DNA from 4 places in the Pseudomonas bubulae genome. Region 4 is predicted to be linked to each of the others. Evidence: riboswitches for the same ligand, from Rfam matches in the RefSeq annotation. Region 4 holds a riboswitch; each other region holds the start of a gene.

Region 1 (5,701 bases), 210 kb from region 4:
GCCCTTGAGCGAGATCGGCAGTGCGCAGGTCAAGACCCAGGGCTTCGCGACCAAACGCTGGCTGTATCTGATCCCGCTGATATTCATTACTTACAGCCTGGCCTACCTGGACCGGGCCAACTACGGCTTTGCCAGTGCGGCGGGCATCGAGCAGGACCTGGGCATCACCAAGGGCATGTCCTCGCTGATCGGTGCGCTGTTTTTTCTCGGTTACTTTTTCTTCCAGGTACCGGGGGCGATCTACGCGCAGAAGTACAGCGTGCGCAAACTGGTGTTCTGGAGCCTGATCCTGTGGGGCTTTTGCGCCATGGCCACGGGGTTGGTGACCAATATCCCGATGCTGATGTTTATTCGGGTTTCCCTGGGCATTGTCGAAGCGGCCGTGATGCCGGCCATGCTGATTTTCATCAGCAACTGGTTCACCCGCAAAGAGCGCTCGCGGGCCAATACCTTCCTGGTGCTGGGCAACCCGGTGACCGTATTGTGGATGTCGGTACTGTCCGGCTACCTGATCCAGGCCTGGGGCTGGCGCGAAATGTTCATCATTGAAGGCGCGCCAGCGGTGCTCTGGGCCTTCGTCTGGTGGCGCATGGCGCGAGACAGGCCTGAACAGGTGAACTGGTTGACGCCACAGGAAAAAGCCCGACTGGCGGCGACCCTGGCTGATGAACAGAAAGGCATGCAACAAGTGCGCAATTACCGTCAGGCGTTTACCAGCCCTGTGGTGATCCAGTTGTGCTGTGTGCATGCGCTGTGGAGCATTGGCGTGTACGGTTTTATCATGTGGCTGCCGAGCATTATCAAACAGGCAGCGGCGGCGGACATCGTGACAGTTGGCTGGCTAAGCGCAGTTCCTTATGTCGCAGCGGTAGCGACGATGCTGGCTGTGTCCTGGGCTTCGGACAAAACCCAGCAGCGCAAACCCTTCATCTGGCCGCTGCTGGCCTTGGGGGCGCTGGCCTTCTTCTGCTCGTTCCTGCTAGGGTCTTCACATTTCTGGTTGTCGTTTGCTTTGCTGACTATTGCCGGTGCTGCACTTTACGCACCTTATGGGCCTTTTTTCGCACTGATACCGGAGATTATTCCTTCGAACGTGTTCGGCGGAGCCATTGGCCTGATCAATGCCTGTGGCGCTCTGGGGGCCTTTGTCGGCTCCTGGATCGTGGGCTACCTGATCGGCCTTACCGGCAATCCGGGGGCGGCGTATATCTTTATGACGGCCGGGGTGCTGTCTTCGGCATTGCTGATGGCCTGGGTGAAAGTGCTGCGCTAGACATATCCAGCTTTGAGAGTGTTTCTCAAAGGGGTGACAGCGAAACAGGGAATGTTATACAGTATCAGTACTTTATAACATTCCCTTGCCAGCGACCCTTCAATGACCCTCCCTACTCCCCCCTTGAATCAGCGCCTGCTGTCCATCGATGCCCTGCGGGGCCTGGTTATCCTCTTTATGCTGCTGGACCACGTGCGCGAGACATTCTTCCTGCACCGGCAAGTAGCCGACCCGATGAATATCGAGATCACCGACCCTGCACTGTTCTTCAGCCGTACCCTGGCCCATCTGTGTGCGCCGGTATTTGTCTTGCTGACCGGCCTGTCGGCGTATCTGTATGGCGAAAAGTATCAGGGCAAACGCGATGTTTCGGCGTTCCTGTTCAAGCGCGGGCTGTTTCTGGTGCTGCTGGAGTTCACTCTGGTCAACTTCGCCTGGACTTTCCAGTTGCCGCCGTCGGTGATCTACATGCAGGTCATCTGGGCCATTGGCGTCAGCATGATCGCCCTTGCCGCCCTGGTGTGGCTGCCACGCCCGGTTTTGCTGATACTTGGCCTGGGAATCATCGCCGGACACAATCTGCTGGATAACCTGCATTTTGCGGCGGGGTCGATGATGCATGTGCCCTGGGCGATTTTGCATGATCGCGGCTGGATTGAAGTGGGCGACAGCTTACGCATGCGCACGTCCTATCCGGTGTTGCCGTGGATCGGCGTGATTGCTCTGGGTTATTGCCTGGGCCCCTGGTTCACCCGCTCCACCCCACCAGCCTTGCGCCAGCGCTATCTGTTGCTGGCGGGCAGTGGCGCCCTGCTCGGCTTTATGCTGCTGCGTTTGTTCAATGGCTATGGCGAAGCCCCCTGGGCAAGCCATGACTCCGCCATGCACAGCGTGATGAGTTTTTTCAATATCACTAAATACCCGCCTTCGCTGTTGTTTCTCGCCTTGACCCTGGGTGTGGGCCTGTTGCTGTTGCTGACGTTTGAGCGGGCACAACAACGCAAGTGGATCAGCACCCTGGCCGTGTTTGGCGCAGCCCCGATGTTTTTCTATCTGTTGCATCTGTATGCACTCAAAGTGCTGTACCTGGCCAGTGTTGCCCTGTTTGGCTTGAATCAGGGCAACTATTTCGGTTTCGACAGTATCGGGGCGGTGTGGTTAACGGCCGTGCTGCTGGCCATTTCGTTGTATTTGCCGGTGCGCTGGTTCGCCAACTTGAAAGCCCGCCGGCGGGATATCACCTGGCTCAAGTATTTCTGATTCTGACGGCGGCCCCCTTTAGCAAACAGGATCGATTATCATCCTGCCGCCGGTCCCCCCTAACGGGGGGTTAAAAGGGAATCCGCAGTGCTTTTTCAGCACCCAACGGAACTGCCCCCGCAACTGTAGATGACGAGCCTGCTCCAAGATTGCCACTGGGATACCCCCCGGGAAGGCTGGAGCAAGCGATGACCCATCAGTCAGGAGACCTGCCGGCAAAGTCCACACACTAACCGGCGGGGTGTCCGGGGAGGCATCCTGCTTTGTACTGTTGCTGCAGCAGTACCCGATGATGCATTCCCGTCCGTGCACCTGTGCCCCGTGTACGATCAAATGGAGATTGCATCATGCTGTTGCACCGCGTTGTTACGCTCATGGTCACGCTGGCCTTGCCGGCCCTGGCCCATGCGACCCCCACGCAATACCCCCTGACCCTGCAGAACTGCGCCACCCCGCTGACGTTTGAGCATGCCCCCAAAAGCGCGGTAACCATTGGCCAGGCCGGCACCGAAATGCTCTATGCGCTGGGCCTTGGTGACAGGCTGGTGGGTACTTCTTTGTGGTTCAACGATGTCCCCGTGCAATACCAGGCACAGAACGACAAGGTTGAGCGCCTGGCCGACAATGACCCGAGCTTTGAAGCCGTCATTGGGAAACGCCCGGAGCTGGTGGTCGTGCAGCTGGAGTGGATGGTGGGGCCGCAGGGTGTGGTGGGCACCCGCGAGCAGTTTCACGAACTGAAGATACCGACTTACCTGATGCCTTCTGACTGCGAGGGCAAAGACAACCTGGTTGGCGCCGACGGCACGCGCATGCAGCCATTCAGTATCGACACTGTCTACAAGAGCATCAGCCAGCTGGCAGAGATCTTCGATGTGCAGGCGCGCGGTGAACAACTGAACAACCAGCTCAAGGCGAGCCTAGAAAAATCCATTGCCTCGCTCAAGGGCAAGGACCTGAGCGCCACCAGTGCGCTGTTCTGGTTCTCCAGTGCGGACATGGATATCGACCCATATGTTGCCGGGCGCAAGGGTATCCCCGACTTTATGCTCAACACCCTGGGCGTGCGCAATGTGGTGGAGTCCGATGAAGAATGGCCAACTGTCGGCTGGGAAACCCTGGCCAAGGCCAACCCGACATTTTTGGTCATCGCGCGCATGGATCGCCGACGCTTCCCGGCGGATGACGTCGAGAAAAAACTTGAATTCCTGCGTACCGACCCGGTAACGCGCAATATGGATGCCGTGAAAAACAACCGCATCATTGTCCTCGATGCCCACGGGATGCAGGCCAGCCTGCGCCTGTTCGACGGCATCGAAACACTCGCAACTGCGATCAGCCGCCACGACCTGCCTAAATGACTGCACGGTTGATCACTGCCTTCGCCGCCTGTACAGCACTGCTGCTGGCTGTACTCGCCGGGGTCGCTATCGGTGAAACTCCGATCGCACCCGATGTGGTGCTGCAGGTACTGGCCAACAAACTGTGGGGCGCCGGGCATGCACTGGACCCGATCGACGAAGGCATTGTCTGGAACTATCGCCTGACCCGAGCTCTGGTGGCCGCGGCCTGCGGTGCGGGGCTGGCCATCTGCGGCGTGGTATTGCAGTCCTTGCTGCGCAACCCGCTGGCCGACCCCTACCTGCTGGGCATTTCTGCCGGGGCGTCCACAGGTGCCGTTGTGGTCGCGGTGCTTGGCCTGGGCGCCGGGGCCATTTCACTGTCGGCCGGGGCCTTTGCCGGGGCGATTTGCGCCTTTGCCCTGGTTATTCTGCTGGCACGGGCCAGCGGGCCCTCCGGTGTAAGTGCCCAGATCATCCTGGCAGGCATTGCCGGTTCTCAGTTGTTCAACGCAATCACTGCCTTCCTGATCACCAAATCGGCCAGTTCCGAGCAGGCTCGCGGGATCATGTTCTGGTTGCTGGGCAACCTCAGTGGCGTGCGCTGGCCTTCGGTATGGCTGGCAGTGCCTGCAGCGGTGCTGGGGCTGGCGGTGTGCCTGTGGCATCGACGGGCGCTGGATGCATTCACCTTTGGTGCTGACTCTGCGGCCTCATTGGGTATCCCGGTGCGCCGGGTGCAGCTATTGCTGATCAGTTGTGCGGCGCTGGTGACGGCGGTGATGGTGTCGATTGTAGGCTCCATCGGTTTTGTCGGGCTGGTCATTCCCCACGCCGTGCGCTTGCTGGCCGGTACCGGGCATGGCCGCCTGCTGCCCGTCAGCGCCCTGGGCGGGGCCTTGTTCATGATTGCCGCCGATGTGCTGTCACGCACCTTGATAAAAGGCCAGGTGATTCCCGTCGGCGTGGTCACTGCTCTGGTGGGCGCGCCCGTATTTGCGCTGATCCTGATCGGCCGGAGACATGCACGATGACGGTACTGAGTTGTAGCAACCTGAGTTACCGCGTGGGTGATGCCCAGCTGTTGCAGGGCATCACCCTCAGTGTGCAGCGCGGCGAAACCCTGGGGATAGTCGGGCCCAACGGCTCCGGCAAGTCCACATTGCTCAAGCTGCTGGCCAACCTGCGGGTGCCCGGCCAGGGCCAGGTTTTACTGCACGGGCAAGCGCTGCGCAAAATGAGCCAGCGCAACATTGCGCAAACCCTGGCGGTGGTCGAGCAGCATGCCGACACCCACGACAGCATTGGCGTTTTTGATGCCGTCGCGCTGGGCCGTACACCCTGGCTGTCGGCGCTAAGCCCGTGGTCAGCCGGGGACACGGCCATTGTCGAGCAGGCACTGGCCGATGTGGATGCTACGCATCTGCGCAACCGTACCTGGCGCGGGCTCTCGGGTGGTGAGCGACAACGCGTGCATATCGCCCGGGCCCTGGCCCAGCGCCCGCAAATCCTGTTGCTGGATGAGCCCGCCAATCATCTGGATATCCAGCATCAGCTGGCCATATTAAAAACCATACATGCCCTGCCCGTGACCACCCTGATCGCCATGCACGACCTCAATCAGGCCCTGAGCTGTGATCGCCTGGCGATTCTTGAACGTGGCCGTTTGATGGCGCTTGGTAAACCCCTTGAAGTCCTGACCACGCAACGGCTGCAGAGCACATTCGGGGTACAGGCGCATTACCTGACTGACCCTTTTGACGGCGCGCAGATCCTGCGTATGTGCGTTTGAATACTATTTAAGAGAGCCACCCATGCGTATTTCATC
Region 2 (5,701 bases), 150 kb from region 4:
CCCCAAGCAACGCCTCAAAAATCCCTCGCACTTCGCTCCATTGCTCGGTGTCGGGCAATTGCAGCGTGCCCGCCAACGCCTGCTCGATCAGCTGCGCAGCATACAGTTCCAGACGTTCGCGGGTATCGCCTGCGGTGCGCCACAGCGCCTCGCTGACTGCTTGCAAAGGCGCGGGGCGACGTGCCGTCCAGGGCTCGGCCAGCGCACAGTCCAGCGGATCAAAACTCAGCCCGAAGGCTTTGGCCAACGCCCGCAGCACGCTTGATTGCGCCCCGCGGCCATCACCGCGGGGGATGCGCAGCAATGCCAGCAAGGTGTCGATGCGCAGACGCCCGGCAGGCGACTCACCAAAAATATGCAGGCCGTCGCGGATTTGCGATTCCTTGAGGTCGCACAGGTAGGTATCCAGCCGTGGCAGCCAGATTGCGGCATCGCTGTCGCTGTCGAGGTGTGCGTCCAGTTGCAGCTCGCGGTCGATATGGGTATCGCGCACCAGCTTGAGAATATCCCGTTGCAACTCCCGCGCCCGGCGCGGATCAAGCAGTTGCGCTTCGTAATACTCGTCGGCCAGCAGCTCCAGGTCGCGTAGAGGGCCATAGGTTTCGGCCCGGGTCAGCGGCGGCATCAAGTGGTCAATAATGACCGCCTGGGTCCGGCGCTTGGCCTGTGCGCCCTCACCCGGATCATTGACGATAAACGGATAGACGTTGGGCATGGGGCCCAAAATAGCATCCGGCCAGCAGTGTTCAGACAGCCCGACGCCCTTGCCCGGCAACCATTCCAGATTGCCATGCTTGCCCACATGCACCACCGCATGGGCGCCGTAGGTGTTGCGCAGCCAGAAATAAAACGCCAGATAAGCATGGGGCGGTACCAGGTCCGGGTCATGGTAGACCGCACTGGCATCTACCTGATATCCCCGCGCCGGTTGAATGCCGACAAAGGTCAGGCCAAAACGCAGCCCGGCAATCATCAGGCGACCGCTGCGAAACATCGGGTCGTGCTGTGGCTCGCCCCAACGCTCAATCACCGCCTGGCGATTGGCTTCTGGAAGACGATTAAACATCGCCTGGTATTCATCCAGCCCAAGGCTTTGATGGCACGGGCGCAGGTCGAGGCTGTCGAGGTCGTTGCTGACACCGCCCAACAGAGCTTGAATCAACGCGGTGCCGGTATCCGGGAGCTCAGCAGCCACCGGGTAGCCTTCGCCCTGCAAGGCGCGCAAAATATTCAGCGCCGCAGCCGGGGTATCCAGCCCTACGCCATTGCCGATACGGCCATCGCGGGTCGGGTAGTTGGCCAGGATCAGGGCGATACGCTTTTGCGGGTTCGGCACACGTGCCAGCTCCACCCAGCGCCGTGCCAGTTCTGCGACAAAATCCATCCGTTCGGGATGCGCTCTGTAACACACCACATCCGACTGACTGCGCTCACTGCGCCACGCCAGGTCCTTGAAGCTGATCGGCCGGCTGATGATCCGCCCGTCCAGTTCCGGCAAGGCAATGTGCATGGCCAGGTCGCGCGGGCCCAGACCCTGCTCGCTGGCTTGCCAGCCGGGCTGGTTGTCCTGGGCACAAATGGCCTGGATCACCGGGATATTGCGGCGAAACGGGCGCAAATGCGGAGCTTCCGGGCTGGACTGGGCAAACCCGGTGGTATTGAGAATGACCCCTGCGCCGACTTCATCGAGCAAGTCCTGTACCACCGCCAGGCAGCCCGGCTCCTTCAGGCTGGCGACCGCAATCGGCAGCGGATTGAGCCCTGCCGCCTGCAGACGCTGGCAGAACACATCGACAAATGCCGTGTTGGCCGCCTGCAAATGCGAGCGATAGAACAAGAGCGCCGCCACCGGTTGGCCCGGCTGCCAGTCGCCTTGCCAGTCCTGCAGTGCAGGGCTGGAATGGGCCGGATGATAAATGGCAGTACGGGGCAAGGTGTGCGGTTCGTCCCAGGCATAGTCGCGACCCAGCCATTGGCTGGCCAGGCAACGATAAAGCTGCAGGGCGTTATGCCGCCCGCCCTGGCGCAAAAAGTGCCAGAGCCGTTCGGCCTGCTCGACGGGCACTGTGCTCAGGGCGCTGAGTTCCGGGTCGGGGCGGTCATCGCCCGGCACCAGAATCAGGGTCACACCGCGTTCAGCCAGTTGCACTAGCCGTTCAATGCCGTAGCGCCAGTAGCCGATGCCACCGTGCAGTGACAACAAAATCACCTTGGCGTGTTGCAGGACCTCATCGACATACAGGTCGACCGAGCCGTGGTTTTGCACCTGCATCGGGTTGGCCAGACGCAGGCTTGGATAATCGTCAGGCAACTGCTGCGCCGCTTCGGCGAGCAGGGCCAGGCTTGAATCACCGCTGCACAGGATCACCAGCTCGGCGGGGGTCTGGCCGAGGTCGGCAATATTGTCGTCCGCTACAAAGCCGCCGGGCTGGGTCCTGAGCAAATGCATGGTTTAGGCGCTCAATGCTGTACGCAGGGTGGACTCGAGCAGGGTCGCGTCCAGGTCCTGGCCGATCAGCACCAGTTTGGTGGTGCGCGCTTCGTCGCTGCACCAGGCGCGATCAAAGTGCTTGTCAAAGCGCGTGCCCACGCCCTGGATCAGCAAGCGCATCGGTTTGCCCGGAATCGCGGCAAAGCCCTTGACCCGCAGAATGCCGTGCTTGACCACCAGTTGGCTCAGAGCATCCATCAGCGCGCGCTCCTCTGCCTGAGGCAGCTCGATAGAGATCGAGTCGAAGGCATCGTGATCGTGGTCGTCGTGGTCATCATCGCCATCGTGATGATGGTCGTGATGGCTGTGGCGGCCATCGATATGGTCTTCCGAACCCGTCTCCAGGCCCAGCAGCACGTCCAGCGGCAAGCGACCGCTGCTGGCTTCGATGATCTTGACCGCCGGTGGCAGTTCTTCAGCCACTTCGGCACGTACACGGGCCAGGTCTTCAGGGCTGATCAAGTCAACCTTGTTGAGAATCACCAGATCGGCACTGGCCAGTTGGTCAGCAAACAGCTCGTGCAGCGGCGACTCGTGGTCCAGGTTAGGGTCGAGCTTGCGCTGGGCATCTACCTGATCCGGGAAGGCCGCGAAAGTGCCAGCCGCCACCGCCGGGCTGTCGACCACGGTAATCACCGCGTCAACTGTGCAGGCGCTGCGGATTTCCGGCCACTGGAAGGCTTGAACCAACGGCTTTGGCAGGGCCAGGCCCGAGGTTTCGATAAGGATATGGTCGATATCGCCACGGCGCGCCACCAGCTCACGCATCACCGGGAAGAATTCTTCCTGCACCGTGCAGCACAGGCAGCCATTGGCCAGTTCATAGACGCGTCCCTTGGCCTCTTCTTCGGTGCAGCCAATAGCGCATTGCTTGAGGATTTCGCCATCGATACCCAGTTCGCCGAATTCGTTGACGATCACTGCAATGCGACGGCCGTTGGCGTTGTCCAGCATATGACGCAGCAAGGTAGTCTTGCCCGAACCGAGAAAGCCGGTAACGATAGTGACGGGGGTTTTGGCCAGTGTTTTCATCGGATGCCCTTTGGCAAAACGGCGGGCATACGGGACGACGGCCGCAAGCAGTGCGCGGTCAGTCTTCGCCACCGGATCACCCCGCCCGGTTGAAGTAAGAATCTGTTACGAGGCAGGTCTCCTGGCTTACGGCTGATACCTACCTTGCGCCTTCCCGCCTGTGAGGCAGTGGCATTGCAAGATCAACGACCGTTTACAGTTGCGGGGGCAGCCGCGGCATACCGCGTTCCCTTCTTAGCTTCGCGCTGCGAAGAACCTCGAACGCGCAAGGCTACGCAGTGCTTTGTAACAGGTCAACACAGATACGTTTAGATACTCGCTCCCACAGGTGCAGTATTCCTGTAGCCGCTCACAAGGTAAGAGGCAGCGACCACAGGTGTTGTAGGCAACTTGTGTTCTAATTGCCGCCTTTTATCAGCCACAGCGCTTCAAGGATCTGCCCATGCCGTCCACTCGCCCAACCCGCGTCCTGATTATTGGCTACGTGTGGCCCGAGCCCCGCTCTTCGGCGGCGGGCGGACACATGATGCAGATCATCGAAAGTTTCTTGCAGCAAGGCTGGCACATCACCTTCAGCAGCCCGGCAGGCATTGGCGAACACAAGGCTGATCTGGCGACATTGGGCATTGATGAAGTCAGTATCGCGCTCAATAACAGCAGCTTCGATACCTTCATCACCGAGCTGGCCCCGGATATCGTGCTGTTCGACCGCTTCATGATGGAAGAGCAGTTCGGCTGGCGCGTGGAGAAGCATTGCCCGCAGGCCCTGCGCGTACTGGAAACCTCCGACCTGCAAAGCCTGCGCGACGCCCGCCAGCAACAGCTCAAGGCGCGCCTCAAACTTGACGCCGACACTGATGATTTCAGCAGCCTGTTCGCCCCGGCACAACGGGAGACCTTCGAGCAGATGGCCGTTACCGATCTGGCGCAACGGGAGATCGCGGCGATTTATCGATGCGACTTGAACCTGATGATTTCCGAATACGAAATCGATCTGCTCGTAGAGCACTTCAAGGTGCCCCGAGCCCTGCTGCACTGGTGCCCGTTGATGGTCGACAGCGTACCTGGGCAGTTCGTACCCTTTGACCAGCGCCAGCATTTCCTGAGCATCGGCAATTTCCGTCATGCCCCCAACTGGGATGCCGTGCTCTGGATGAAAACCGCGATCTGGCCATTGATCCGTCAGCAACTGCCCACGGCGCAATTGCATGTCTATGGTGCTTACACCCCGCCCAAGGCCACTGCGCTGCACAACCCGGCACAGGGTTTTCACGTGCTCAACTGGGCCGAAGATGCGCTTGAGGTGATGAGCAATGCGCGGATCTGCATGGCCCCCCTGCGCTTTGGTGCAGGAATCAAGGGCAAAATCGCCGATGCCATGCTCTGCGGCACGCCCAACGTCACAACTCCCGTAGGCGCCGAAGGCATGCATGGCGACCTGCCGTGGGCAGGTGCCATCGAACAGAGTGCCAGTGCGATTGCTGCCGCTGCGGTGCAGCTGTATCAGAGCCCTGACGCCTGGCATCAGGCCCAGCAGCACGGAACGGCACTACTGGCGCAGCGCTATTTGCAAAGTACCCACGGCCCGGCACTGGTCGAGTGCATCGAAGCCTGCCGCGCCGGCCTGCAACAGCATCGGCGCAACAACTTCACCGGTGCCATGCTGCGCCATCATCAGCATAAAAGTACCCAGTACATGTCGCAGTGGATCGAGGCAAAGAATCGAACGGTTTGACTAGGGCTGTGCCAGTCGCGTCGCCTTGAACATCTCGGCAATCATGATGATGCGGTCTTTTTCGCCCGGTATCTGGACGCTTGCCGACATTGGCGCAAATTGCATGGCGTCGGCACTTTGCGCATTGTCTGGATTGAAATTGACCGTAATTCGGGTTCCATCATCAAACACCGTGCGCTGCAGGCTCCGGTCTGCACTGAGCACCTGAAAATCAACCAGTGCCTGGGTAAAAAGCCGTTGATGCAAGGGCGAAAAAACCTCGTTGTAGGCCGCGATAAAGGGCAAGTCGCGCTCCAGCACGGCGGCATTGAGGTGGTACATGGGCGGCGTCATGTACAACAGCTGCAGCAGTGCCGTGTTCTGCTGCTCATTGGAAAATTTCAACGATGGGTAGGCCCAGTGATGCGTGCTGACCAGACTGTCGTGAAGCACCATTTGGTAAA
Region 3 (5,701 bases), 1.0 Mb from region 4:
ACCTTGAGCAGTACGAGCTGGTTTGCCTGGATGACCTGCAGGCGGTGGCCGGGCGTGCTGATTGGGAAGAGGCGCTGTTCCATCTGTTCAACCGGCTGCGTGACAGCGGCCGGCGCCTGTTGATTGCAGCCTCCACCTCGCCTCGAGAATTGCCGATCAAACTGGCAGACCTCAAGTCCCGCCTGACCATGGCGCTGGTTTTCCAGATGCGCCCCCTGTCCGATGAGGACAAGCTGCGGGCTTTGCAGTTGCGTGCTTCACGCCGTGGCCTGCACCTGACTGACGAAGTCGGGCATTTCATTCTCACGCGCGGTACCCGCAGCATGAGTGCCTTGTTTGATTTGCTCGAGCGGCTCGATCAAGCGTCCTTGCAGGCGCAGCGCAAGCTGACCATTCCCTTCCTGAAAGAAACCCTTGGCTGGTAGCTCAGCCCTTCAAAAATAAGGGTTGTAGCCGGTTTTGACAGTTTCCAGGCGCCAAAAATCCTGCGCGGCCAAAGGGCTGTGGGCGCAAAATCTGTCGTCAGGGGTGTAAAGCCTTAGATGTCACGACAAAACCATCAAGTCACATTTAGATCGATTGAATTTGCAAATGAGGATCATAGAAGGCATAGTCGCGGCTACTTTTTCTAATAAGCCACGGTCGTGCCCATGCTAAAGCGCTTCGCACCCCTCGTGCCCCTCGCACTCGTTACCCTGTTGTTTGGTTGTGCTGCTCACACGCCAGTGTCGCAGCAAGTCGTCCAGGCTCAGGTTCAAAAGTCATCTTCGGTCTCGCAAACTTCCGCTCTTTATCAGGAAGAACTGGCAACCGAAAAAGAACTGGCTGAGTTTTCTGCCAACAGCAAGCCTTATGAATTGCCAGCTCTGGCTGACAGCATTCTAGAGCGCGGTATGTCCTTGATCGGTACCCGTTACCGTTTTGGTGGCACCTCCGAGGCAGGCTTCGATTGCAGCGGCTTTATCGGTTATCTGTTCAAGGAAGAGGCGGGCATGCAATTGCCGCGCTCAACCCGCGAAATGATCAACGTAAAAGCACCGCTGGTCGCACGGAATAATTTGAAACCGGGTGATTTGCTGTTCTTCAGCACCAATGGTCGTGGCCGTGTGAGCCATGCCGGGATTTACCTGGGTGATGACCAGTTTATTCACTCCAGCAGCCGCCGCAGCGGTGGTGTGCGGATTGATAACCTGGGTGACAGCTACTGGAGCAAGACCTTTATTGAGGCCAAACGCGCCCTGGCGATGGCCCCTGCGAGCGTCGTAGCCCGCAAGTAAAGTTAATGTGTTACTTGAAGTTCTGCAGCTAAGAGCTAGAATTAAGTCGCAATGTTAAATTTCTGAAGCCGCGAAGGTGCCCCCTCTCGCGGCTTTGGGGTTCGCGGCCTGAGTTGCCGTATCCAGAATCAGGAACATTCTGTTTATGTCGATCATGGCCCGCGTTGCTCTCCTCACTTTAGCAGCACTGCTCAGTGCCTGCGCCAGCCGCACCCCGCCAGCCCCCGTGGCACAAAAGCCGGTTGTGTTTATCACTCATCCCGAAGAAACCTCGCCGGTTGCCGCAGATGTGCTTTTTCGCGCCCTTGGTCTGGTAGGTACGCCTTATCGCTGGGGCGGCAATACCCCGGATTCGGGGTTTGATTGCAGTGGCCTGATCAAGTACGTGTACAACGACGCCGCGGGTATTTCGTTGCCGCGCACTACGCGCGAGATGATCGTGATGCGTGCGCAGAGCATCGGCCAGGACAAGCTGCAAACCGGTGACCTGCTGTTCTTTGCAACCAATGGTGGCTCCCAGGTCAGTCACGCCGGGATCTACGTAGGCGAAGGGCGCTTTGTCCATGCGCCGGCCACGGGCGGTACGGTCAAGCTGGACAGCCTGAACAAGGCCTACTGGCAGAGGGCTTATCTGAATGCCAAGCGCGTGTTGCCGACCGAGCAGCATTTGGCACGTTTGCCCTAGAGCCCCTCAGCCCAGCCCTCTCCCTCCGGGGAGGGCTAGGGTGAGGGCGGCTCTTGATTAGAAAGCCTATTTTCCCGACACCCGCCAAACCTTGTTGCCTACATCATCGGCCACCAACAAGTCACCTTGCTTGTCGATCACCACGCCCACTGGCCGGCCCATGGCTTTTTCGTCGGCGTTAAGAAAGCCGGTCAGCACATCGATCGGCATGCCCTCCGGTTTGCCGCCGGCAAAAGGCACGAAAATCACTTTGTAACCACTGTGGGGTTTGCGGTTCCAGGAGCCGTGCTGGCCGATAAATGCACCCTGGGTAAAGCCGGGTAAATGGCTGCCTTCGGCAAACGTCAGCCCCAAAGACGCCGTGTGTGGCCCAACGGCGTAATCCGGGGCAATGGCCTTGGCCACCAGTTCAGGGTTTTGCGGGTTGACCCGCACATCCACATGCTGGCCGTAGTAGCTGTAGGGCCAGCCATAGAAGCCGCCATCCTGGACTGATGTGATGTAGTCGGGCACCAGGTCACTGCCGATTTCGTCACGCTCATTAACTGCTGTCCAGAGTTTGCCGGAGGTGGGCTCCCAGTCCATGCCATTAGGGTTGCGCAGGCCCGACGCAAAAATGCGGTGGCTGCCGGTGGCCGGGTCGACTTCCCAGATCGCGGCGCGACCTTGCTCCTTGTCCATGCCATTTTCGCCCACATTGCTGTTGGATCCGACGGTCACATATAACTTGGTGCCGTCCTTGCTGGCGATCACGTTTTTGGTCCAATGGTGGTTCAGAGGCCCGCCGGGTAAGTCCACCACCTTGACCGGTTTGGCGCTGATGCTGTTTTCACCGGCTTGATAGGGGAAGCGCAACAGCTTGTCGGCATCTGCCACATACAGATCGTTACCCACCAGCGTCATGCCAAAGGGAGAGTTCAGGTTCTCGATAAACACGGTGCGGGTTTCGGCGACGCCATCGTGGTCCGCGTCGCGCAGCAGGGTAATCCGGTTTGCACTTGGCACTCCGGCCCCGGCGCGGGACATGACCTTGTCTGCGATCCAGCCCTTGATGCCCTTGCTGTCATCCGGCTTGGGCGGCGAATTGGATTCGGCCACCAGCACGTCGCCGTTGGGCAGTACATAGAGCCAGCGCGGGTGGTCGAGGTTCTGGGCGAAAGCGGCGACGTGCAAGCCGTGGGCAGCCACTGGGGTGGCATTATCGGGCCAGCCGATGGCGGGGGCGATATTGACCGTTGGAATCAGGGTTTTATTGGGTTCGGGAAGCTTGGGTGATGGGCCGGTTCCCTCACTGACTTGCAGGGTCGAGCTTTCGCCGCAAGCGACCAATCCTGCGGCAAGAACAATAACAACGGCGTGCTGGCGCTTGAGCATGTGGTTCTCCATAAGATCTTGTCTGATAGTAGAGAAGCGTAGCTGTTTAAAGGTTCAGCCCGGGCGCCGGATAAAGCCTTTAGGCGCCGGCTTTAATTGACGCTCCACCCCCAACCCTCTAACCTTCGCGGCTTGTTTCAGGTGCTCTGTGGCCATGGGTCGACAGAGTGAAACAGGGAAGCCGGTGAGGGCGTGTTGGACCTACACAACCGCCACGATCCCGGCGCTGCCCCCGCAACGGTAAACGAGTCAAAGCCACGCTCAGTGCCACTGTGTTTTTTGCACGGGAAGGCGCGTGGACAAGGGTGCACCCTACAGGTGCCGCCCGCTTGTGAGCCCGGAGACCGGCCTGATCCATCCACCACTCTCGCGGCGGGCGATGCAGTGTGTTTTTTTAATTTCCCCCGCCTCCCGTTTGCATCATCGAACCCAACGGAGAGTTGCCATGAATGAATCCCCCGAACGCGACGAACGCCATCAGGCGCGCATGCTGCGCAAAAAAGCGGTTATGGACGAGCGCATTGCCAGCTCGCCCAATGAATGCGGACTGCTGCTGGTATTGACCGGCAATGGCAAAGGCAAGAGCAGTTCTGCGTTTGGCATGCTGGCCCGCGCCATGGGCCACGGCATGCAGTGCGGCGTGGTGCAGTTCATCAAGGGTCGCAACAGCACCGGTGAGGAGATTTTCTTCCGCCGTTTTCCCGAGCAGGTGCGCTACCACGTGATGGGTGAAGGCTTTACCTGGGAAACCCAGGACCGCCAGCGCGATATCGCCGCCGCCGAAGCCGCGTGGGAAGTGTCCCGCGAGATGCTGCGCGATCCGTCCATTGGACTGGTGGTGCTCGATGAGCTGAATATCGCGCTCAAGCACGGCTACCTCGATCTGGAACAGGTGCTCGCCGACCTGCAAGCCCGTCCGCCCATGCAGCATGTGCTGGTCACCGGCCGTGGCGCCAAACCTGAATTGATTGATCTGGCTGATACCGTGACTGAGATGGCGGTGGTCAAACACGCTTTCCAGGCCGGGATCAAAGCCCAGAAAGGCATCGAATTGTGAGTGTTGAAGTATGAGAGCGTCACGTCATTGCCCGGCGGTGCTGATCGCCGCGCCGGCTTCCGGTCAGGGCAAGACCACGGTTACAGCGGCTTTGGCCCGGTTGCATCGCAATCAGGGGCGCAAGGTGCGGGTATTCAAGTGCGGCCCGGATTTTCTCGACCCCATGATCCTGGAGCGCGCCAGCGGTGCGCCGGTGTATCAGGTGGATTTGTGGATGGTGGGCGCCGAGGAAAGCCGTCGCCTGCTGTGGGAAGCCGCCGGTGAGGCGGACCTGATTTTGATTGAAGGTGTGATGGGGCTGTTTGACGGCACGCCTTCCAGCGCCGATCTGGCACGGCATTTTGGCGTGCCGGTGTTGGGGGTGATTGATGGCACTGCCATGGCCCAAACCTTTGGTGCGCTGGCCCTTGGTTTGGCGCGATATCAGCCGGATCTGCCGTTTGCCGGGGTGCTGGCCAATCGAGTTGGCACCGTACGCCATGCACAGTTGCTCGAAGGCAGCCTGACCGAAGGCTTGCGCTGGTACGGCGCGCTGTCCCGCGAAACCGGCATCGAACTGCCAAGCCGTCATCTGGGACTGGTGCAGGCCAGCGAGCTGAATGATCTGGATGCGCGCCTGGATGCGGCGGCCAATGCCCTGGCCAGCACCTGTGAGGTAGCGCTGCCACCGCCGGTTGAATTCGCTGCGCCTGAGCCGGTGGCCGTCGAGCCGCTGCTGGCAGGTGTGCGAATTGCCGTGGCCCGCGACGAAGCCTTTGCCTTCACTTATGGCGCCAGCCTCGCGTTAATACGTGATATGGGCGCCGAACTGCTGTTTTTCTCACCGATCCGTGACAGTCAGCTGCCTGAAGCAGACAGCCTGTATTTGCCCGGTGGTTACCCTGAACTGCATCACCTTGAGCTGTCGCGCAACGTGCCGATGCTCATGGCGATTCGCGCACACCACAGGGCCGGTAAACCGCTGCTGGCCGAGTGCGGTGGCATGCTTTACCTGCTCGATGCCCTGACCGATGTCGAGGGCCAGCGCGCCGAACTGGTTGGCTTGCTGGCAGGGGAGGCGACGATGCAAAAGCGCCTGGCTGCCCTGGCGCTGCAAGCTGTGGACATGCCTGAAGGGCTGTTGCGCGGCCACACCTACCACCACTCGCTGACCAGTACCGAACTTGAGCCTGTTGCTCGCGGCCTGAGCCCCAATGGCGGGCGCGGCGCCGAAGCGGTGTATCGCGAAGGGCGAATGACCGCTTCTTATGTACACTTTTACTTCCCGTCCAATCCTCAGGCCATTGCCGCGTTGTTTGCGCCATGTGC
Region 4 (5,701 bases):
CGGTACAGCGACGACTCGGCGAAACTGTCATTGGCCAGCACCCGGCCCACCAGAATCAGCGCGGTACGCCGGAAGCCCTTGGCCTGAACCTTGGCCGCAATATCCGCCAGCGTACCTTGCACCCAGTCCTGATCTGGCCAACTGGCACGGTGAATCACGGCAATAGGGCAGTCGCTACCGTAGTGCGGGATCAGCTCGGCAACGATTTTGTCCAGATTCTTGACCCCCAGATGAATCGCCATGGTTGCCTTGTGCTGTGCCAGGCTGGCCAGTTCTTCGCCGGCGGGCATCACGGTTTTCTCCGCATAGCGGGTCAGGATCACGGTCTGGGAAATATCAGGCAGGGTCAGTTCCGCCCCCAAAATGGCTGCGCAGGCCGCCGTGGCTGTCACTCCCGGAATGATTTCAAAAGCGATGCCCAGCTCGCGCAGGCAGCGTATCTGTTCACCAATCGCGCCATACAGGCTCGGGTCGCCGGAGTGTACGCGGGCCACATCCTGGCCTTTGGCGTCGGCCACCTTGATCAGCTCGATGATCTGTTCAAGGTGTAGCTCGGCGCTATTGATCACTTGCTCGGCCTGGTGGCCTGTCAGGACCGCTTGCGGCACCAGTGAACCTGCATAAATGATCAGCGGGCAGCTGCGAATCAGGCGCTGGCCCTTGACAGTAATCAGCTCTGGATCGCCGGGCCCGGCGCCGATGAAATAAACGGTCATGGCAGTCTCTTGAAAAGGTCGAGATAGAGCTGTTCGTGAACAACGCTCATAGTGAGGCGGGGGATTATCGCGGGTTTTACCGGGCGCAGGCTAACGCAAAGGTGGCCATGGAGGTTTTTTTACGTGTGATCAACAAAGTCGCCGGTGCCCCGGCCAGCTGTGTGGCCAGGGCCAGGGCAGCACTTTCGGCAATGCCAAAACAACCGGTTTGAGCGAACGCGGTAGCCGAGTGATGGCTGAGCCGGGGTGAAAACTCGGCCATTTGCGCGGCGCTGAACAGTTCCAGTTCGAGGTTTAGCTCTGTTGCCAGTTGCAGCAGCCCGGGCTCGTGGCGCTTGAGGTCAATACTGGCCAGGGCACGGATCGCACTCAGTGCAATGCCGGCCTGGCTCAGGCTGTCTTCGATCAACGCCAATAGCGCTTGTGCGCTGCAACCCCGGCGACAACCCAGGCCAATCACCAGGCTTGGCGCTGCGCCGGTCGCTGTCATGCCGAGTACTGACCTGCAGGATTGCGCCGGAACAGCCAGGCGCTGATCACGCCCAGTGCCAGCCAGAAAGCCAGGTTGGTCAGTTGTGCGGCAAGCTTGAACTGCGACTCCAGTGCCTCAGGTGCCAGGCTTGAATGCACCAGCGGCTGCGGCGCGCCAAAGAGATGCGGCACCAGCACAATCGCCACCCCCAGCACTTTGAGTGCCCAATGCTTGCCAAATACCAGCAGGGCAATGGCCACGGCCGTCGAGGCTGCAGTGCTGACCCACCAGAGCTGGCGTTGCAACAGATCCGCCGCGGCAGTGCCCGGCAGTTCAGGCGGCAAGCCCATGGTCGGCGCCAGGCAGAACACGGCATAGCCGGCCAGGCCCCAGAGCAGGCCCTGGGATGTGCGGGCGGGTGCGCGCAGGGTGTACAGGCCCGCCAGCATCAGGGCAAAACCCACCGCGACCACCAGGTTGCCACCGGTGGTGGACAGCACGCGCTGCCAGCCATCTTCCGGCTCCCAGGCCTCGGCGTCATGCTCATGTGCAGGCATGGCCATGTCGGCATGTTCGTGCACTTCGCTAGCAGCGGGTTTTTCGTAGGTTTCGGCCTGCAGAATCAGCGGGGCAACCCAAAAGCTTTGCAGCAGGGTCAGCAGCAGGGCGGCCAGCAGGCCGGTAAAGCCTGCCGTTCGAGCGATACGCTTGATCATGGCAGGCAGTCTCAATGGCACGGAAAGGCGGAGCTGTGACGGGTGTCATGAGCTGCGTTGTGCACGGCATCGATATGCGAAAAACCGGCGAAGTAAACGAGGAAAGCGCCCAGTACGGCAGCGCCGACAGCGGCCACGATACGTTGGCTTTGGGTGGTGCTACTCGCAGCGGAGTGGGTACGGCTGGTGCTGATGGACATGGCGCTTGCCTCGGGTCGGACGACGGGCAGCAAAGCGCAAGAAAACCCCGCGAACGAAGCTCGCAGGGTTTAACAGCGCCCGCCCACCGCGGGTTTGTTATTCGAAATAATCAGGCCGGTCTCCGGGCTTGCGAGGGGCTCATGGGCTGAACCTGCAAACATCTCCTTCCCATGCCAGTGGCACAGTGGACGTGATGTTTCTCTCGCTTACCGTTGCGGGGGCAGCGCCGGACTTGTCAGGGCAAAAGCCTGACGCACCGGTTTCCCGTTTCACCCTGTGAAGGGCACCTGATACAAGATGTGTAGGAAACCACAGCCCTGTGGGGCCGTCAATTGCAGAGGTATGCCTGGCTTTTGATTTTCATGTGTGTGGCTTGCCTGCGATGCGGGTAACGCGGTCTTTCAGGGGCACCGCAGTGACGCGATCGCGAGCAAGCCCGCTCCCACAGACTTCTCATGCATTGATCAGCATGCTTTTGACTTTTGCGCGCAGTTGGTCAATGGAGAAAGGCTTGCCGATCACCGCCATGCCTTCTGCAATCTCCAGGGTCTCGGCGTAGCCGCTGGCAAACAGCACTGGCAATGTCTGGCGCAGTTCGCGGGCCTTGGCAGCCAGTGTGCGGCCGTCCATTCCCGGCAGGCCAACGTCGGTCATCAGCAGGTCAATGTTGCGGGCTGTGTCCTCAAGCAGTTCCAGAGCGCGCTCGCTGCCATCGGCTTCAAGCACGCTGAACTCCAGTTCTTGCAGTACATCAACGATCAGCATGCGAACAATGGCGTCGTCTTCGACCACAAGGATGGTGGAGGGTGTTGCGGACATAATCATGATCTCGATAAAAATTTAAGCGCAGTTGCCACAGCGAGTAAGCATAGCCTTCACCTGCCTCCCTATGTGTGTAAAAACGTATTTAAAGGTAAGAAATTAGAACTATTGCTCGATAATCCGGCAAACTCCAGTTTTTTATGACTGTCACGGGCCTGAAAATGAACGCACCTGCATCAATCGACGAGCGAAGCTTTCGCAAGCTCCTGAGTCGCAACGTCGGTTTGCCTTTGGCCGTCGGTGTGCTCAGTGCTGCATTGTTTGTGGTTATGGTCAGCTATTTGCTGTCGGTGATCAGGTGGGTCGAGCACAGTGATCGGGTCATCAGCAATGCCAATGACGCGGTGCGCCTGACGGTCGACCTCGAAACCGGCATGCGCGGTTTTCTCATCACCGGTGATGAGCATTTCCTCGACCCCTATGCCGTCGCCAAGCCGCAAATCAATGTGCAATTAAAAGGTTTGCAGGAGCTGGTCAGCGATAACCCCCAGCAGATTGACCGCCTCAAGCGTCTTGAAGCGTTGCAGGATGAGTGGAATGTCTACGCACAGTCGATGGTCGACCTGCGCCGCCAGGACGGTGACTACCGTTCGGCAGTGCAGGCCGGACGCGGCAAGCGCCTGAGTGATGAAATCCGTAAGGAATATGACGATTTTATTCAAATGGAGCAGCAACTGCGCATGGCGCGCAGTGAAGACGTCAGCCGTACCACGATTATCTGTATCGCCCTGTACCTGTGTTTTGTACTGGGCTTGAGCGGCTTTCTGGCCTATGTAGGGCGTCGAGATTTAATAGAGCTTTCAAATAGTTACAACAATGTCTTCGAGTCGCAGATCAAGACTGCGCAGCGCCTGGAGCAGCAGGCGTGGTTACGCAACGGTCAGACTGAACTGGCCGAACAGGTGCTGGGGCGTCTGACCCTGAATATGCTGGGGCGCAATATCCTGCAATTCTGCGCCCAGTATCTGGGGTCGGTGGTGGCGGCGGTTTACGTGCGTGAAGATCATGGCGGCCTGAAGCGTGTGGCCAGCTACGGTTTTTCCCGTGAGCAAGAGGTACAGGACCAGCTGATTCACAACGACGAAGGCATCGTCGGGCAGGCCGCGCAGCAGGACAAGCTGATTCGTCTGGACAATGTGCCTGCCGACTACAGCCTCAAAGTAACCTCCGGGCTGGGCCAGGGCAGCCCGCACAGTGTGCTGGTGGTACCGACCAGTGATGATGACCGGGTCAACGGGGTGATTGAGCTGGGGTTTCTGCGCCCGCTGAGCGCGCGCGATATCGAGCTGTTCGAACTGATTGCCGACAATATCGGCACCTCGATCGAAGCTGCCCGCTATCGTCAGCGCCTGCAGGAAGTGCTGGCCGAAACCCAGCAGCTCAACGAGGAGCTGCAAGTCCAGCAGGAAGAATTGAAAACCGCCAACGAAGAACTCGAAGAGCAGTCGCGCATCCTCAAAGAGTCGCAAACCAGCCTCGAAACCCAGCAGGCCGAACTTGAGCAGACCAACGAAGAGCTGGCTGGCCAGCGTGACGCGATGGATCGCAAGAACACCGAGCTGAATCGGGTCCAGATCCAGCTTGAAGACCGCGCGGATGAGTTGCAGCGCTCCAGCAAGTACAAGTCGGAGTTCCTCGCCAACATGTCCCACGAGCTGCGCACGCCGTTGAACAGCTCGCTGATTCTGGCCAAGCTGCTGTCCGAGAACCCGCAGCAAAACCTTAGCGCAGAGCAGGTGAAGTTTGCCGAGTCGATTTACTCGGCGGGCAATGACCTGCTCAACCTGATCAACGACATTCTGGATATTTCCAAGGTCGAAGCCGGCAAGCTTGAAGTGCGCCCCGAGAACACCAGCGTCGGGCGTGTGGTTGAAGGCTTGCGCGGGATGTTTCAGCCACTGGCAGGTGAAAAATTCCTGGGCTTTGACGTGCAAGTTCAACCCGGCACGCCGCCGATGATCTACACCGACAGTCAGCGTCTGGAGCAAATCCTGAAAAACCTGCTGTCCAATGCGGTCAAATTCACCGAGAAAGGCCAGGTCAGCCTGGTCGTGTCCCGTGAGCCGGGAGAAGGAGTGGCCTTTGCTGTGACCGATTCGGGCATAGGCATCGCCGCGGATCAGCAGGAAAGCATTTTCGAAGCCTTCCGCCAGGCTGATGGCACCAGCAACCGCCGCTACGGCGGAACTGGCCTGGGCCTGTCGATTTCCCGCGACCTGGCGACCTTGCTCGGTGGTTCGATCACGGTCAGCAGCGAGCCGGGGCAGGGCAGCACCTTTACCTTGGTGCTGCCGGAGCAATATGTGGAGTCGGCCGAGGAGTTGGCGCAACTGTCCGCCACTGCCGCGCCACGGCCAGCACCCGCGGCCCTCAGGTCTCAGCCGTTACCCGTCGTTGTGCCACCGGTAGAGATTGCGCGCTTTATGGATGATCGCGAGCAGGCGCCGTTTGCCACGCGTTGCATCCTGGTGATTGAAGATGAGCCCAACTTTGCGCATATCCTCTTCGATCTTGCACATGAACTTGGCTATCGTTGCCTGGTCGCCCACGGTGCCGACGAAGGTTTCAGCCTGGCCGCACAGTTTATTCCCGATGCCATCCTGCTGGACATGCGCCTGCCGGACCACTCGGGGCTCACCGTGTTGCAGCGCCTCAAGGCCCTTGCGCCGACCCGGCATATACCGGTGCATGTGATTTCCGTCGAGGATCGGGTCGAGGCCGCGATGCATATGGGCGCGGTGGGCTACGCGGTCAAGCCGACCACCCGTGAAGAG

The links. A riboswitch is a leader RNA that binds a small molecule or an ion and turns the genes downstream of it on or off. The one in region 4 is predicted to bind cobalamin.
Region 1: linked by a shared signal. The riboswitch ahead of V6L81_RS14815 (ABC transporter substrate-binding protein) and the one ahead of V6L81_RS13995 (CbtB-domain containing protein) in region 4 are both predicted to bind cobalamin.
Region 2: linked by a shared signal. The riboswitch ahead of cobW (cobalamin biosynthesis protein CobW) and the one ahead of V6L81_RS13995 (CbtB-domain containing protein) in region 4 are both predicted to bind cobalamin.
Region 3: linked by a shared signal. The riboswitch ahead of cobO (cob(I)yrinic acid a,c-diamide adenosyltransferase) and the one ahead of V6L81_RS13995 (CbtB-domain containing protein) in region 4 are both predicted to bind cobalamin.

Annotation. Positions count from the first base shown of each region.
Region 1 covers NZ_CP146077.1:3,250,204-3,255,904, reverse strand. The annotation lists gene V6L81_RS14825 (MFS transporter) at 1-1,273, shown strand, start outside; gene V6L81_RS14820 (DUF1624 domain-containing protein) at 1,376-2,533, shown strand; cobalamin riboswitch at 2,567-2,765, shown strand; gene V6L81_RS14815 (ABC transporter substrate-binding protein) at 2,881-3,894, shown strand; gene V6L81_RS14810 (iron ABC transporter permease) at 3,891-4,907, shown strand; gene V6L81_RS14805 (ABC transporter ATP-binding protein) at 4,904-5,665, shown strand; gene V6L81_RS14800 (pseudoazurin) at 5,688-5,701, shown strand, end outside.
Region 2 covers NZ_CP146077.1:3,189,136-3,194,836, reverse strand. The annotation lists gene cobN (cobaltochelatase subunit CobN) at 1-2,449, opposite strand, end outside; gene cobW (cobalamin biosynthesis protein CobW) at 2,453-3,523, opposite strand; cobalamin riboswitch at 3,617-3,798, opposite strand; gene V6L81_RS14545 (glycosyltransferase) at 3,966-5,258, shown strand; gene V6L81_RS14540 (glycoside hydrolase) at 5,259-5,701, opposite strand, start outside.
Region 3 covers NZ_CP146077.1:2,016,718-2,022,418, forward strand. The annotation lists gene hda (DnaA regulatory inactivator Hda) at 1-425, shown strand, start outside; gene V6L81_RS09375 (C40 family peptidase) at 651-1,277, shown strand; gene V6L81_RS09380 (C40 family peptidase) at 1,423-1,962, shown strand; gene V6L81_RS09385 (sorbosone dehydrogenase family protein) at 2,029-3,336, opposite strand; cobalamin riboswitch at 3,459-3,704, shown strand; gene cobO (cob(I)yrinic acid a,c-diamide adenosyltransferase) at 3,782-4,393, shown strand; gene V6L81_RS09395 (cobyrinate a,c-diamide synthase) at 4,404-5,701, shown strand, end outside.
Region 4 covers NZ_CP146077.1:3,042,815-3,048,515, forward strand. The annotation lists gene cobM (precorrin-4 C(11)-methyltransferase) at 1-716, opposite strand, end outside; gene V6L81_RS13985 (cobalamin biosynthesis protein) at 793-1,206, opposite strand; gene V6L81_RS13990 (CbtA family protein) at 1,203-1,904, opposite strand; gene V6L81_RS13995 (CbtB-domain containing protein) at 1,916-2,104, opposite strand; cobalamin riboswitch at 2,200-2,411, opposite strand; gene V6L81_RS14000 (response regulator) at 2,559-2,924, opposite strand; gene V6L81_RS14005 (response regulator) at 3,089-5,701, shown strand, end outside.